DNA from 2 places in the Roseibium porphyridii genome. Region 2 is predicted to be linked to the other one. Evidence: riboswitches for the same ligand, from Rfam matches in the RefSeq annotation. Region 2 holds a riboswitch; the other holds the start of a gene.

Region 1 (6,957 bases), 780 kb from region 2:
GAACGACGGTTGGTTGGCTAAGGGCTTCAACCTGTTCGATGAATTGTCCCAGGTCTTCGCGGCTTATGGCAAGACGTCTGAAGTACTCATTGATCTCGCTGTCCGGACTAAATGGCTCTCCAGCGACAGTCCGGTCTGGTTCCATTCTGTAGTTCCAAGGTGAATGGGCAGACATGGTCAGAACAAACATAAAGATCGGTCGGTCGTCGTTTTCCCGATGATCCTTAAGAACGGTGAGCGCTTTGTCATAGTAAAAGGAATCGGATTCTTGCGTCGACGGCGCCTTCATGTCGTGCTGATCGATAAAAGTTTCAAATCCAATCGACTCCATAAAACGACCTTCATTGACGAAGGAGTAGTGGAGTGGTGACAGGAAAACCGTGTGGTATCCACAATCGGAAAGATACTGGACAAGAGACTGCCGGATTCGCCCTTCCAGAATGAAATTTGAGTAGCTGGTCAACCAACCAAGGTCGGTTATCGGCAAGCCGGAAACGAAACCTGCTGTTGTAATCCAGGTCCCACCTGAAAAGGTCTCGACTTTTAGGGGCCGAAGTGTTTCGTCCGGACCGTTGAAGGCTCCTTCCAACTCTTCTGGAATTTTTTCGTCGTAAAATATTTCGGGTGGAACGATCGACTCTGCCTGAACAACCAGAATGTCGGGCTTCGACACAAATTGTCTGCAAACACCGTGCGTTTCAGCGCTGCTGTCCAAAGTGGCTGTTTCTCGGTTTAGAAGTTCCAGAAGCGGAATTGGGTCTCCCAGGTTTGCCAGATGCTTCATGGATGTGAACACGGAAGTGATGTAGCGAAAGCGCATCAGGTCTTCGACGCCGCTGAAGGTGCGCGGTTGAAATGCGATTGCAAGCGCGACGCACAGGGGAAGCGCAATCAGCGCTCTCCATCTGCTTTTCGAAGAAGGTGTCTCGAACCAACCAAAAACGATAAGTGCTGCCAACGCCCCCAAAAACAACACGATCACGCCGATCACAAGTGGCAGGAAACCATCGAATAGGAATGCCAGTGTGCCGGGATTGAATGCGAAGTAATAGAGATCCACGACATTTGGAGCCACGGACATCCATTTGATTTTGGCGTAGGAGATAAATGCGATCAGTGCCACGACGGCCAAGCCGAAATATATTGATGTCTTGATCCGCCCGGTCAGCAATACCGAAAAGGCGATGATCGCAAAAGTGATGAAATATGCCATAGGCAGGGTCACGACCATGCGTTCTGCCAACGCAACACCTGCCATCCCGAGGAGCAACGTAAGTCCAATAATTCTTCGGTCAAAAAAGAAATCTACTAGCCGTCGCATCTAACCCTCTGCAGGTGATTTTCGTTCTTTTGTTAGCCTGCTAATCGCAACTTCGGAGTTAACTTGAATTGTCAGGTTTTCAATGCCCATTTCAGGCAATTGTTCTCTTAGGGTTAACCGTATTGTTCGGATCAGGTCGCCTATCACGCGATCCATCTATCAATTGAACTGCTCGTTCGTCTATAAATTAATGTATTAAATTTTCTTAATTAAGAAAACTTCGCGTGTAGGAAAACAAAATAATAGTAAAAAATTCGAATGGTAAAAATGTATAACTTGGAGCGTCGTAATTATTTTGTTTGTGAACTGCACTTATAGATCGCAAATGCAAAGTTATCGCAACTTGAATGCCACATGGTGGCTCATTTCTTGATTGTCCGGTTTCTCTCGTTAAACATCAAACTCGAGAGGCTAGCTGAGAAGACCTGGTTTCGCGCAGCAAAGTCCACTCGTCGGCAGGTGTTTCTGCCTCCAAATGGAGCAGTGCTTGCAGCTGAGCGAATGATTCTGAAATCGCCTGCATCCATAGCGAGACAAGCCAAGCACCACCTGACCCATGCACAAGTTCGGAAGCTAAAATTGATCTATTTTCAGGAAGAAGGTGGATGGCTCCCCAGGCCGGACTCGAACCAGCGACCCAGCGATTAACAGTCGCTTGCTCTACCAACTGAGCTACTGGGGATCACCACGCTCGGGGCCAGCAACGCTGCCCCGTCGGTGGAGATGCGTATATCAAAGGCTTGCTCCGTTTGCCAAGCCCCAAAGGCCTATTTTTTCATCGAGCCGACATTTTTTTGTTGCTCGTGTGGAAAACCTTATATTTTTCAGACAAGTAATCGCTGTAGCCAGCTTTTCATTCTCCAATCTAGGATGGCCTTGTATTGTTCTTTTGGTCCCGTGAAGTCAGCGATGTTCACGAAGGTGGGGACATAAGGTGCCGTGCTGACTGGAATTGATCATTTTGCTGAAGCGATAACACCAGTGCTTGTGCCGTGAACCGGATAAGGTTAGGAAGGATCTGACGGTTCCGGAGAAGGTCAGGCCTGATCCGGATGAAACGGGAATCCGGTGCTGGCTAATTGCCATAAACCGGAGCTGCCCCCGCAACTGTAAGCGGTGAGCGTTTGCGCGAAAACCCACTGGTCGAAGAGACCGGGAAGGGGCGCAAAACGCGCTGAGCCGCAAGCCAGGAGACCGGCCGTCGATCATGCAACCCTTTTGTGCTGTCGGGCGGACGGCTGGGAGACTGGATTGACGCACAAAGATACTTCCCGGGCCACCCTTGTCCTTGGCGGAGCACGCTCTGGAAAAAGCCGATTTGCCGAGCATATTGTGGCAGGCGCGGGCCTGGACAAGATTTATATCGCGACAGGCGCGGCGTTCGACGCCGAGATGGAAAGCCGGATCGATGCTCATCGTAATCAGCGCGGACCATCTTGGAAAACGATCGAAGAACAGACTGACCTGTCCTCCGTGCTTCAAAGAGAATGCCTCCCGAACACAGTCGTCCTTGTGGATTGCCTGACGCTTTGGCTTTCCAATCTTTATTTTGCTGAAAGAGACGTCGTCGCCGAAACCGCACATTTGTGCGAGGTCGTTGCGTCGCTGCAAGGACCGTGCGTCTTTGTCTCAAATGAAGTCGGCATGGGAATCGTGCCGGAGAACCGACTTTCCAGGTCGTTTCGAGATGCACAAGGCCGTCTCAATCAGGATATGGCGAAAGTCTGTGAAACAGTCGTTTTCGTAGCGGCTGGTTTGCCAATGATATTGAAACCTAACTCTCAACCGGACATCAAACTATGACCGCCTCCTTTGGAACTCCGGGCACAAAAATCCCGGCTACAATCGTCACCGGGTTTCTGGGTGCCGGGAAAACCACGCTTATTCGCAATCTGTTGCAAAATGCTGGCGGCAAGCGAATCGCTCTGATTGTCAATGAGTTTGGCGACATGGGCTTTGATGGGTCGCTGGTGAATGGCTGCGCGGACCCCGATTGTGCGGCTGAAGAAGTGGTCGAGCTGACCAATGGATGTATTTGCTGCACAGTTGCGGACGATTTCCTCCCAACGATGGAAATGTTGCTTGCGCGCGAGACGCCGCCCGAACATATCGTCATCGAGACTTCTGGTCTGGCGTTGCCTCAACCGCTCGTACGGGCGTTTTCCTGGCCAAGTGTGAAGCCAAAGGTGACTGTCGACGGTGTTGTCACCGTGCTTGATGCCGCGGCCTTGGCAGAAGGACGGATTGCGCTGGATGAAGACGCTCTGGAAGCGCAGCGCGCGGCTGATGAGGCCCTCGATCATGAAAGCCCGGTCGAAGAACTCTTTCATGATCAGCTACGTTGCGCGGATCTGGTCGTGCTCAACAAAGCCGACCTCGTTTCTGAAACTGCCTTGGACAGCGTGCATGGCCGAATTGCCAAAGATGTGCGTTCGGCGGTTCACATTGTATCGTCGGAAAAAGGTACTCTTCCGATTGAAGTGCTGCTCGGGCGTGGATCTGCAGCAGAAGATGACATGTCCGGACGACACGAGCATCACCACCATCACCACGACCATGACCACGAAGATGAGGACCACCATCATCATGATCATCACCACCATGATGATTTCGAAAGCCATGTCCTCCCGGTTTCCGCATTCGCCAGTTTGAAGCAAGCCGAGGACAAAGTCCTGGAAGCAATGTCGTTGAAGGGTGTCCTCAGGATCAAGGGTGCCGTCGAAATTGATCGAAAAGCTGCACCTGCCATGGTGCAAGCCGTTGGGCCAAGGGTTGAGACCTGGTTTGCTGCGGGTGCAGAAAGTTCAGGCCGTCTGGTTGTGATTGGTCTGAAGGGACTGGATCTTGATGCTGTCAGATCTGTTCTCGGTGGTTTGAAGGCCGCCGCCTAAAGGCCAGGAAAGCACAGGCACAGCCAAAAGACATGCATATCTTAGCCAGCCAGACACGCCGGATTGACGATGGTGGAGACGCAGTCGACCTTGGTCAGTCTCCAGCCGATATACTCTTTCTCTCCGCAGCAGATACAGAATTGGGCAGCTTTGCAGCTGCCCACGCAATGCTAGGGACGGACAGGGCAACCTTGCGGCTGGCGAATCTGATGGCGCTGTCGCATCCGTACTCGGTTGATCTTTATGCCGAGCAAACAGTCCGCGGCGCGCGCCTGGTTGTCTTGAGAGTCCTGGGTGGTGTCGAATATTGGCGCTACGGTCTTGAAAGGTTTGAAGAAGAAATACGCGCAAGCGGCATTGAACTGATTGTTGTTCCCGGTGACGACAAATGGGATGCCGATCTCAGTGGGCGGTCAACAAGGCCTGTTGAAGACGTTCATCGGTTTTGGCGGTACTGTGTTGAGGGCGGATCTGAAAACTATGCCAATGCTCTGCGCTTTTGTGCATTCCTGATCGGAGATTCTGAAGAACCCGCCCAGCCAGTTCCTCTTCCGCGTGCCGGTCTTTATCTTCCCGGACACGCATCCCCGGATCTGAGCACCTTGAAGTCGACCTGGCATGATCAGGCCAGGCCGCTGGCTGCCATCACCTTCTACCGTGCGCTTGTACAAGGTGCCCAGACTGCTCCGGTCGACGCCCTGGTTGATGCCCTGGACAAAGCAGGCGTCAACGCGATGCCGGTTTTTGTTTCGAGCCTGAAGGAAGCAGAATCCGTTGCCGTGCTGGAGAGCCTCTTCGCCGACGCGCGACCGGACGTCGTTCTGAACGGTACAGCATTCGCCGTTTCTAAGGCAGGGGCGCCGCATCAGCCCACGCCATTGGATCGACCGGGCAAGCCCGTATTGCAGGTCGTCTTTTCGTCTTCCTCAAAGGAAGGATGGGAAGAAAGCGATCAAGGTCTTTCCATTCGTGACCTCGCTATGCATGTGGTGTTGCCGGAAATAGACGGGCGCATCTTGAGCCGAGCCGTGTCGTTCAAGGAAGAGGGCGTTTTCGACGAGGCGACGCAATCAACACCCGTCAAATTCACACCCGTGCCTGATCGAATCACCTTTGTTGCGGACTTGGCGGCAAATTGGGCGAAGCTTGGCAAAAAGCCTAAGGCAGAGAAAAAGACCGCACTGATTCTGGCAAATTACCCCAACAAGGACGGTCGTCTTGCCAATGGAGTTGGCCTGGACACACCCGCATCCTGTGTCAAAGTTCTGGAAGCATTGAACAATGCCGGATTTGATACCGGCGAAGCCCCAAAAAGTTCCGCTGCCCTGATGGAGACACTGACAAGTGGGGTCACCAATTCTCTTGATAAACGTTCTGACAAAATGGCGTTTCAGGAATTTGACCTGAACGACTACCAATCGGCCTTTGCGCGGCTGTCTGATGATGTGAGGCGTTCAGTTCTCGAGCGTTGGGGACAACCTGAAGACGACCCACATGTGACAGACGGCAAATTCCGCTTGGGTCTACACAGGTTTGGCAATCAGGTTGTCGGTATTCAACCGGCGCGCGGCTACAACATTGATCCGAAGGAAACGTATCACGATCCGGACCTTGTACCGCCGCACAACTATTTCGCTTTTTACTTCTGGCTGGGTTGCTCCTTCGGGGTGGATGCTGTCATTCATCTGGGCAAACATGGCAATCTGGAATGGTTGCCCGGAAAGGCGCTAGCTCTTTCGGCAAACTGCTTTCCCGAAGCAGTGCTTGGGCCGGTGCCAAACATCTATCCATTCATTGTCAACGATCCGGGTGAGGGGGCGCAGGCAAAAAGACGGACCTCTGCCGTCATTGTCGATCATTTGACGCCAGCCTTGACGCGGGCTGAAAGCCACGGCGTCGCGGAAGAGATGGAGACACTCCTGGATGAGTATTATCTCGCCAGCGGCGTGGATCCGCGCCGCTTGAAAGCACTGACCGGCGACATTCTGGATGCCGCTGCACGTCATGGGCTCGACAAGGATATCGGCCTTTCTGACGAAATGGACGAGGAAACGCGTTTGGCGCGTTTGGACGCGCATTTGTGCGACTTAAAGGAGCTGCAGATCCGCGACGGACTTCATATTCTTGGAGTAAGCCCGGACGGAGAACAGTTGACCGATCTCCTGGCAGCGCTTGCAAGAGTGCCACGCGGGGCCAGCCCTGCAGACGAGAGCCTTCAGAGAGCCATCGCAAAAGACCTTGGGTTTGGTGACTTTGATCCCCTCGACTGCGACTTTTCCGAGGCCTGGACCTACATTAGGCCCAAACTGCTTCAAGAAGTGCTTGCCTCCGCCTGGCGTTCCAACGGTGACACTGTCGAGCGAATTGAGGTGCTAGCCCAGCGACTGATATCCGGCAATTCGGATGCGCCAGAAGACTGGATATCGACGAAAGCGGCTCTTCGTGAGGTCAATGAAACCCTTCGGCCTTCGGTTTGCGGGTCTGGGAATGCCGAAATCGCTGCGGTGTTAACGTCGCTCTCTGGAGGGTTCGTAGAGCCAGGGCCGTCTGGTGCACCTTCGAGAGGCCGGCCGGACGTTCTGCCGACAGGCAAGAATTTCTACTCCGTCGATGTTCGGGCCGTTCCAACCGAAACTGCCTGGCGGCTTGGTCAGAAGTCCGCTCAGTTGATTGCGGAACGCTATTTTCAGGAGGAGGGCGAGTGGCCCTCGTCCCTGGTGTTGACTTGTTGGGGCACTGCGAACA
Region 2 (6,957 bases):
CTGTCATGCTTTTTCCCAAAATGCTGGTTCCAGCATTGAACCGGCTTAAAACTAACCTTTTTGTATGTACTAACAAAAAGTAAGTACCAGGTCTACATGGAAAGCATCCGAACCAACACCGGTCGTTTGAAGGAGAAACACAATGATCGCAGTCACGGGTGCCAATGGCCAATTGGGACGCCTTGTCCTGAAACACCTTGCCATACAAACCAGCGAGCAAGTTCGTGCATTGGTTCGAACACCTGCAAAGGGACAAGACATTGCTTCAGAGCAAATCTCCGTAGTGAAGGGAGACTATGATGATCCGGCGAGTCTTGCCGCCGCACTTTCAGGTGTTGAACGTCTTGTGGTTATCTCAGGGTCCGAAGTGGGCAAACGTGTTCCACAGCATGCGGCAATCATCGATGCAGCAAAAGCTGCCGGAGTGCAGTTCATTGTCTATACAAGCTTGCTGAACGTCCCCCAATCCAGTTTGATTTTGGGCGCTGAACACATTGAAACGGAAAAGCTGCTTGTAGAAAGCGGTATCGCCCACGCCATATTGCGGAACGGCTGGTATCTTGAAAACTTTGCCGGAACTGTTGCCGCCGCGCTTGCCCACGGAGCCGTTATAGGTGCGAGTGGCGACGGCAAGTTTTCTGCTGCCGGACGAGAGGACTATGCCGAAGCTGCTGCCAGGGTGGTTGCCGGCACGGATCTTTCAACGCGTTCGTTTGATCTTGGTGGAACACCCGCGTTCACCCGTCGCGAGTTTGCCGAAGAGCTCTCCCGGCTGTCCGGGCGCCTCATTGCGTATAACAATCTGGACGAAACGGCTTACGCCGAAATGCTTGTTCAGGCTGGCCTGCCGGAAGGACTTGCGAAAGCATTGGCTGACGCGGATCGCGGCGCTGAGGCCGGCGAACTCGAAACGGCCTCAACAGACCTTGAAAAGCTTATAGGTCGCCCCGCCAAATCATTGCGGAGCTTTATCGAAGAAACCTTGGCCACGTCCGAAAGGACAGTCTGATCCGGCTCTAAGGGGCTTTCCGATCAGGAGGCCCCTTTTGGGCAATTTAAAAACATCCTGCAATCCGTTGATAACGAAGCGGCTGCCAGTCTTTATGGCAGCGCTTCCCCTGCCTCAACGACTGACTATCCCAAGTCATTCATTCAAATCCCTGACCAATTTCATGAGCAAATTGAATTGGATTGTGCTGTGTAAAGCTGATAGCCCGGAACCTCATCACCGGAGCCTTCGACAAAGTGTCCAGATCAGCGACCCCTGATACTTATTCTCAGGACGGGCCCTACGCCTGGTTCCGGCTGGCGATCTGCATTCTGCTTGGGACTCTGGGCGGAGCCGGAATGTGGGCAGTCGTTATCGTGCTGCCCGCAGTTCAGAACGATTTCGGCATCGACCGGGCCGACGCGGCCCTGCCCTACACCGCAACCATGCTCGGATTTGCTGCCGGCAATTACATTCTCGGCAGATTTGTTGACCGTTACGGGATCGTGCTCCCGGTTATTGTTTCGGCTGTTTTCCTAAGTTCCGGATTTGCACTGGCCGCGCTCGCACCGAATGTATGGCTTTTCACTGTCGCTCAAGGGCTCCTGATCGGCCTTGGAACCTCGGCAACCTTCGGCCCCTTGATTGCCGATATCTCGCACTGGTTCTTAAAGCGGCGTGGTTTTGCCGTTGGTTGCGCTGCCTGCGGAAACTACCTGGCCGGTGTGCTTTGGCCCTCGATCATCCAATGGAGCCTTGGATTTACTGATTGGCGTGACACCTACCTGCTCATTGCTGCGATCTGCATTGCCACCATGGTGCCATTGGCCTTCATCCTGCGGCGTCCCCCACCTGAAAATGCCTTGTCGGCAACACCCGTGCACGCTGCCCGTTTCGGTGGACAGACCACAGGCCTGTCACCCGCCGCTCTCCAGACCCTGTTGGTGATTGCCGGTATTGCGTGTTGTGTCGCCATGTCGATGCCGCAGGTTCACATCGTGGCCTATTGCGTGGATCTCGGATATGGCGTTGCGCCCGGCGCTGACATGATAGCTCTGATGACAGGCGCAGGTGTGATCAGTCGGTTGGCCTCAGGCCTGATCGCCGACAAGATCGGCGGCATAAAAACACTTTTGCTCGGCTCGGTCGGACAGTGCCTTTCTCTGTTGTTGTTTATACCTTTTGACGGGCTGGCGTCGCTCTATCTCGTGTCCTTGATCTTCGGACTTTCACAAGGCGGCATCGTGCCGAGCTATGCCGTCATCGTGCGAGAATACCTGCCGGCAAGAGAAGCGGGACAACGTGTTGGCCTCGTAGTCATGTCGACCATCCTGGGAATGGCCCTTGGCGGCTGGCTCTCGGGCCTGATTTACGATTTGACCGGGTCATATGAAGCCGCGTTCCTCAACGGCATTGCCTGGAACCTCTTGAACATGGCCATTGCCATTTTCATCCTGTTCAGCGGTCGCCGCCGGTCTTCGCTCGCAGCAGGAGAATAAAGAACACTCCGCCGATCAATCCGGTCACAATCCCGATGGGCATATCCTCCGGGGCCATTAAAGTGCGTGCTGCAACATCCGCCCAGATCAGGAAAATCGCTCCAAGAAGCAAGGACGCAGGCAAGACACGCGTATAACTGCCCCCAACCAGGAACCGTGCAATATGTGGGATCATCAGACCGACAAATCCGATGATCCCGGAAAAAGCCACCATGACACCTGTGATAAGTGCGCCGACGACAAACACGGTGAAACGGAAACGGGTCACCGGGATACCAAGCGTTGCCGCAGTCTCATCACCAATGGTCATGGCATTGAGATCCGCAGCCCTGAGCATGAGATAGGGAACCGTCAGAAGCAGGATGCCGAGCGGAAACAGGAGATGAAGCCATTGGGCTAGCCCAAGACCTCCCAGCATCCAGAAAACAACTGTATGCGTCGCTTTCGGATCTCCCAGAAAAATCAGCACATTGGCAAGCGACATGATGATGAAGGAGACAGCCACCCCGGCAAGCACAAGCTTGTCGGCGCTGGTGGCAACCGCAAAACGCGTAACCCCGAGGACCACGAGCGTCGCAATAAGCGCTCCGGCGAACGCCATCAGCGGAACGGTTAGCAACCCAAGGAAAAGCCCAGTGTGAAGTAGGGCCAGGATCGCGCCTGCGGCACCGCCCGATGATATCCCGAGAAGATGTGGATCAGCGAGCGGATTGCGTGTCACGGACTGCAGCGCAGCACCGACCACGGCCAGCCCAGCGCCGACAAAACCCGCAAGCAGAACCCTTGGAAACCGGATTTCCCAGACAATTGCTTCCCGACCGCTCGACCAAGTCACGTCGAACAGACCTGGAACCAATTTGTTCGCAACAACACCAAGCACCGTTCCGGCCGGAACTGGAACAGCTCCGACCGAAACCGCGACAACCATAGAAAGGCAAAGAGCCGCGAAGCCAATCAGAACCAGCCCGAGAAAACGCCAGCGCTTCCTTAGATCCGGTTCCTTTGTTGCCTCATTTAGGGATTGGCTATGGTGCGATCGCTGTAGCAAGGATCACTCGCCCCAAAATGCGTTGGCGAGCTTCTTCACGGCCTTGATGTTGCGCGGACCCGGTGTTGCCTCAACATACTCCAGTGTCACGAACCGGTCATTCTTGACCGCATCAATTTCGGCCAATGCGGGATTGTTTTTCATGAAATCGCGCTTCTGCTCAGCCGTGACCTTTCCGTAATTGACGATGACAACCATTTCCGGATCTGCCTCGACGACCGCCTCCCAGTCGACCGTTGCCCAGCTTTTCTCAAAGCTGTCCAGAACATTGATGCCCCCAGCAGCTTCGATCAGCGCAGTCGGCATGGCATATCGACCTGCCGTAAAGGGTTTGTCCTCACCACTGTCATAAACGAAAACGCGCAGCGGCTTTTCGCCGGCATTCAAATTGGATGTAAATGCGTCCAGCTCGGCCTTGTAGCCGGCCACCAGATCATAGGCTGCATCTTCCACGCCGAAGATTTTTCCAAGATTGATAAGGTCGTTGTACATGTCTCCCATGGAGACCTTTGGCTTTTCACCGATGTGAATGCAAGATTCCGTCAGTTCGTAGACTTTGATGCCAAATGGCTCCAGCGTCTCAGGCGTGACCTCGCCGCCAACCTTCATGCCGTAGTTCCAGCCTGCGAAATAAAAATCGGCATCTGCTCCAATCAGCACCTCTTTGGTCGGATATTTGGCGGAAAGCTCCGGCATTTCGGCAACTCCCTCGCGCATTTCCTCATCCAGCGTTTTCCAGCCCGAGATGCCGGTGTAACCGACCATATGATCTCGAAGACCAAGAGCGAGCATCATTTCCGTGAGGTTCACGTCGTTGGATACCGCCGCTTTCGGCGGCTCGGAGAAGACAACCTCCCGGTCACAGCTCTGCACTGTGGTTTCTGCAAATGCAGAACCGGCCATGACGGTCAGGACGAGACTAAGCGCAATACGTTTCATGATACGAGTTCCGTTTTCAAAGGTGAAAGGTGAGATATTGTTCGTGACTTTGACTAAGCCGCTCCTGACGGACAAAGACGGAGTAAGCTTGTTCGATATGCGTTGGCGTCAGAACCTCTTCCGGAGTTCCAAAACCAAGTGATCTGCCTTTGTGCAAAAGCAGCACCTGATCACACACGCGGCCTGCCAGGTTGAGATCATGCAGACTGGTGACGATTGTGATGTTGAGGCTGCTGATCAGCGTCACGATTTCCAGTTGATGACGAATATCTAGGTGATTGGTCGGCTCATCAAGAATGAGAAGCTGCGGTTTTTGAGCCAGCGCGCGGGCCACCATGACTCGCTGGCGTTCGCCGCCTGAAAGGGTCCCGAGAGAACGTGCAGACAAGTCGTTGAGGCCCATACGCTCCAGGGCCTCATCGACAATTTCGGTATCCCGCCTACCGCCTCTGGCAAACCCCGAGCCGTGTGGGCGGCGCCCGAGTTCGACAATCTCACGAACGGAAAGTGCGAAATCTCCGGGTTGCTCTTGCAGGACCGCGGCAACTTTTTGCGCCGTTTCCCTTGCCGACATGGACCAGATGTCTTCACCGTCGAGACGAACGGTCCCGGTAACCGGCTTGTGAAACCGATAGAGCAGCCGGAGCAGAGTGGATTTACCAGCACCGTTGGCACCGGCGACCCCCAACACCTTGCCGGCAGGAACGTCAAAACTGACGCCGCTCAAAAGTGTATGTCCCCTGCCTGGCGACCATCCGACATCCTGAACACTGAGAACTGCACCGCTCATGAGGCTGCAGTCTCCTCAGCCTGGGTCAGGATCATCGCAGATGGAATGCGTGCGAGTGTGGTTTTCCGAAGTTTGCCCGGTCGCACCGTCGAAGAGCACCAACCATCTGTGAGGTCCTGATACTGCCGCGCAAAGGCAATAAGGTCCTCAATATCGGTCTCAGGGTCTATATCGCCAAACAGATAGGTCGCCTTGCCACTGGCTCGATAAGCAACCGTACAGGGCCTGTCGCAGCCGGCCATGCAGGCAATGCCGGACACTTCAAAATCGTCACCCACTATCGGTGTCGCAAGACGCATTGCGTCCTGAAGTTTCTTGATCAGCTCGAAACCCGGCCGGCAGCTGGTGCCCTTGTAGCGGCAGGATGTGCAGACAAAGATCTTGTGTTTGTCACCTTGCATCATCATTCTCCGCCACACTTTTCCCGAAACTGCCTGGTTCGTTCCCTTCCTGGGGACGCAAAATAACTTGCGGAGTACGGTCAGGTATAAAGTTCTGTAATGTTATTACATTACGAATCGGTTTTTTGACAAGCCCCACAGGACGAGCGTTCGGCTGCATGGCTCGCGCGGCGCGTTCACTTAACGGGTCTGTAGCCTTCAGGAAGACAGGATCAATGGAATTGGTAGTCGTGTTGCTCCGGTTCATATCGCCCTCCGCGATGGCGCGGGGCGTTCAAGAACCGAATGTCAATTTGTGTCAGCAAAAATAGCCGATATGCCATGCCACTCGCTCCTCCAGGACACCCCGCCCGGGTTGAAGTTGAAAATGCAATGGCAGGTCTCCTGACTTACGGGTCGTCGCTTGCCTGATCCTTCCCGGGAAACCCAGTGGCGCTTTCAGGTTTGCTCGCCGTTCACAGTTGCGGGGGCAGTCACGGATTTGGTGCCTTCTGGCTACGCCTCACCGTGTTCCCTTTTAATCCCGATCCGGTCTCGGATTCGGAAACCATTGAAAACTGATTGCCGCAATTTTGTAGTTGAGTCAATCAAGCCATTCACGCTCGGGGGAATATTTGGACACCCCAAATCCACATCTTGGTTGGGATGCAAACGAACAGGGCACCGAAACCGTCTGCTCCAGTTTCAATGGTCGAGCGAGCTGAAAGTTGTCATTGCGGAAATTTTGAACCTGGACGTTCCACAGGTCTTTCTGCGCGATGTGCTCAGCAATGGCATATTGAACGTTTTTAAGGAACAAGAACGCCCAACATGCATTGCATTCGATGGGGCAACGTGACCGAGTGACCGGTTGCCGCAGGGCATGGCGCCGCAGGCAAGCCAAATTCGATTGTAGCCGATAAGTAGAATTCCATATTCAGCAGCAAGAGTTGACGGCTTGAAAGGTGTCACATGGAAGAGCTGCTGTTAAGCCGGATTCAGTTTGCCGCGAATATCTCGTTTCACATCCTGTTTCCGACAATCACCATCGCCCTCGGTTGGGTGTTGCTGTTTTTCAAGCTTCGTTTCAACGCAACCGCTGACGACCGCTGGATGGCGGCCTACCGGTTCTGGGTAAAGGTGTTCGCGTTGTCTTTCGGCCTCGGTGTCGTTAGTGGCATTACGATGAGCTTTCAGTTCGGAACAAACTGGCCCGGCTTCATGGAAACGGTCGGAAATGTCGCCGGGCCGCTCCTGGCTTATGAGGTGTTGACTGCCTTTTTCCTGGAAGCTGCGTTTCTCGGCATCATGCT

What was found. Region 2 has a riboswitch for cobalamin ahead of K1718_RS12465 (DUF1636 domain-containing protein). Riboswitches for the same ligand answer to the same signal wherever they lie in the genome.
Region 1: linked by a shared signal. The riboswitch ahead of cobU (bifunctional adenosylcobinamide kinase/adenosylcobinamide-phosphate guanylyltransferase) and the one ahead of K1718_RS12465 (DUF1636 domain-containing protein) in region 2 are both predicted to bind cobalamin.

Annotation. Positions count from the first base shown of each region.
Region 1 is NZ_CP120863.1:3,436,508-3,443,464, reverse strand. It holds gene K1718_RS16015 (LTA synthase family protein) at 1-1,321, opposite strand, end outside; tRNA gene K1718_RS16010 (tRNA-Asn) at 1,928-2,003, opposite strand; cobalamin riboswitch at 2,327-2,538, shown strand; gene cobU (bifunctional adenosylcobinamide kinase/adenosylcobinamide-phosphate guanylyltransferase) at 2,573-3,124, shown strand; gene cobW (cobalamin biosynthesis protein CobW) at 3,121-4,212, shown strand; gene cobN (cobaltochelatase subunit CobN) at 4,245-6,957, shown strand, end outside.
Region 2 is NZ_CP120863.1:2,660,345-2,667,301, reverse strand. It holds gene K1718_RS12495 (winged helix-turn-helix transcriptional regulator) at 1-7, opposite strand, end outside; gene K1718_RS12490 (SDR family oxidoreductase) at 143-1,009, shown strand; gene K1718_RS12485 (MFS transporter) at 1,246-2,487, shown strand; gene K1718_RS12480 (FecCD family ABC transporter permease) at 2,447-3,415, opposite strand; gene K1718_RS12475 (ABC transporter substrate-binding protein) at 3,539-4,474, opposite strand; gene K1718_RS12470 (ABC transporter ATP-binding protein) at 4,491-5,264, opposite strand; gene K1718_RS12465 (DUF1636 domain-containing protein) at 5,261-5,671, opposite strand; cobalamin riboswitch at 6,023-6,232, opposite strand; gene K1718_RS12460 (cytochrome ubiquinol oxidase subunit I) at 6,617-6,957, shown strand, end outside.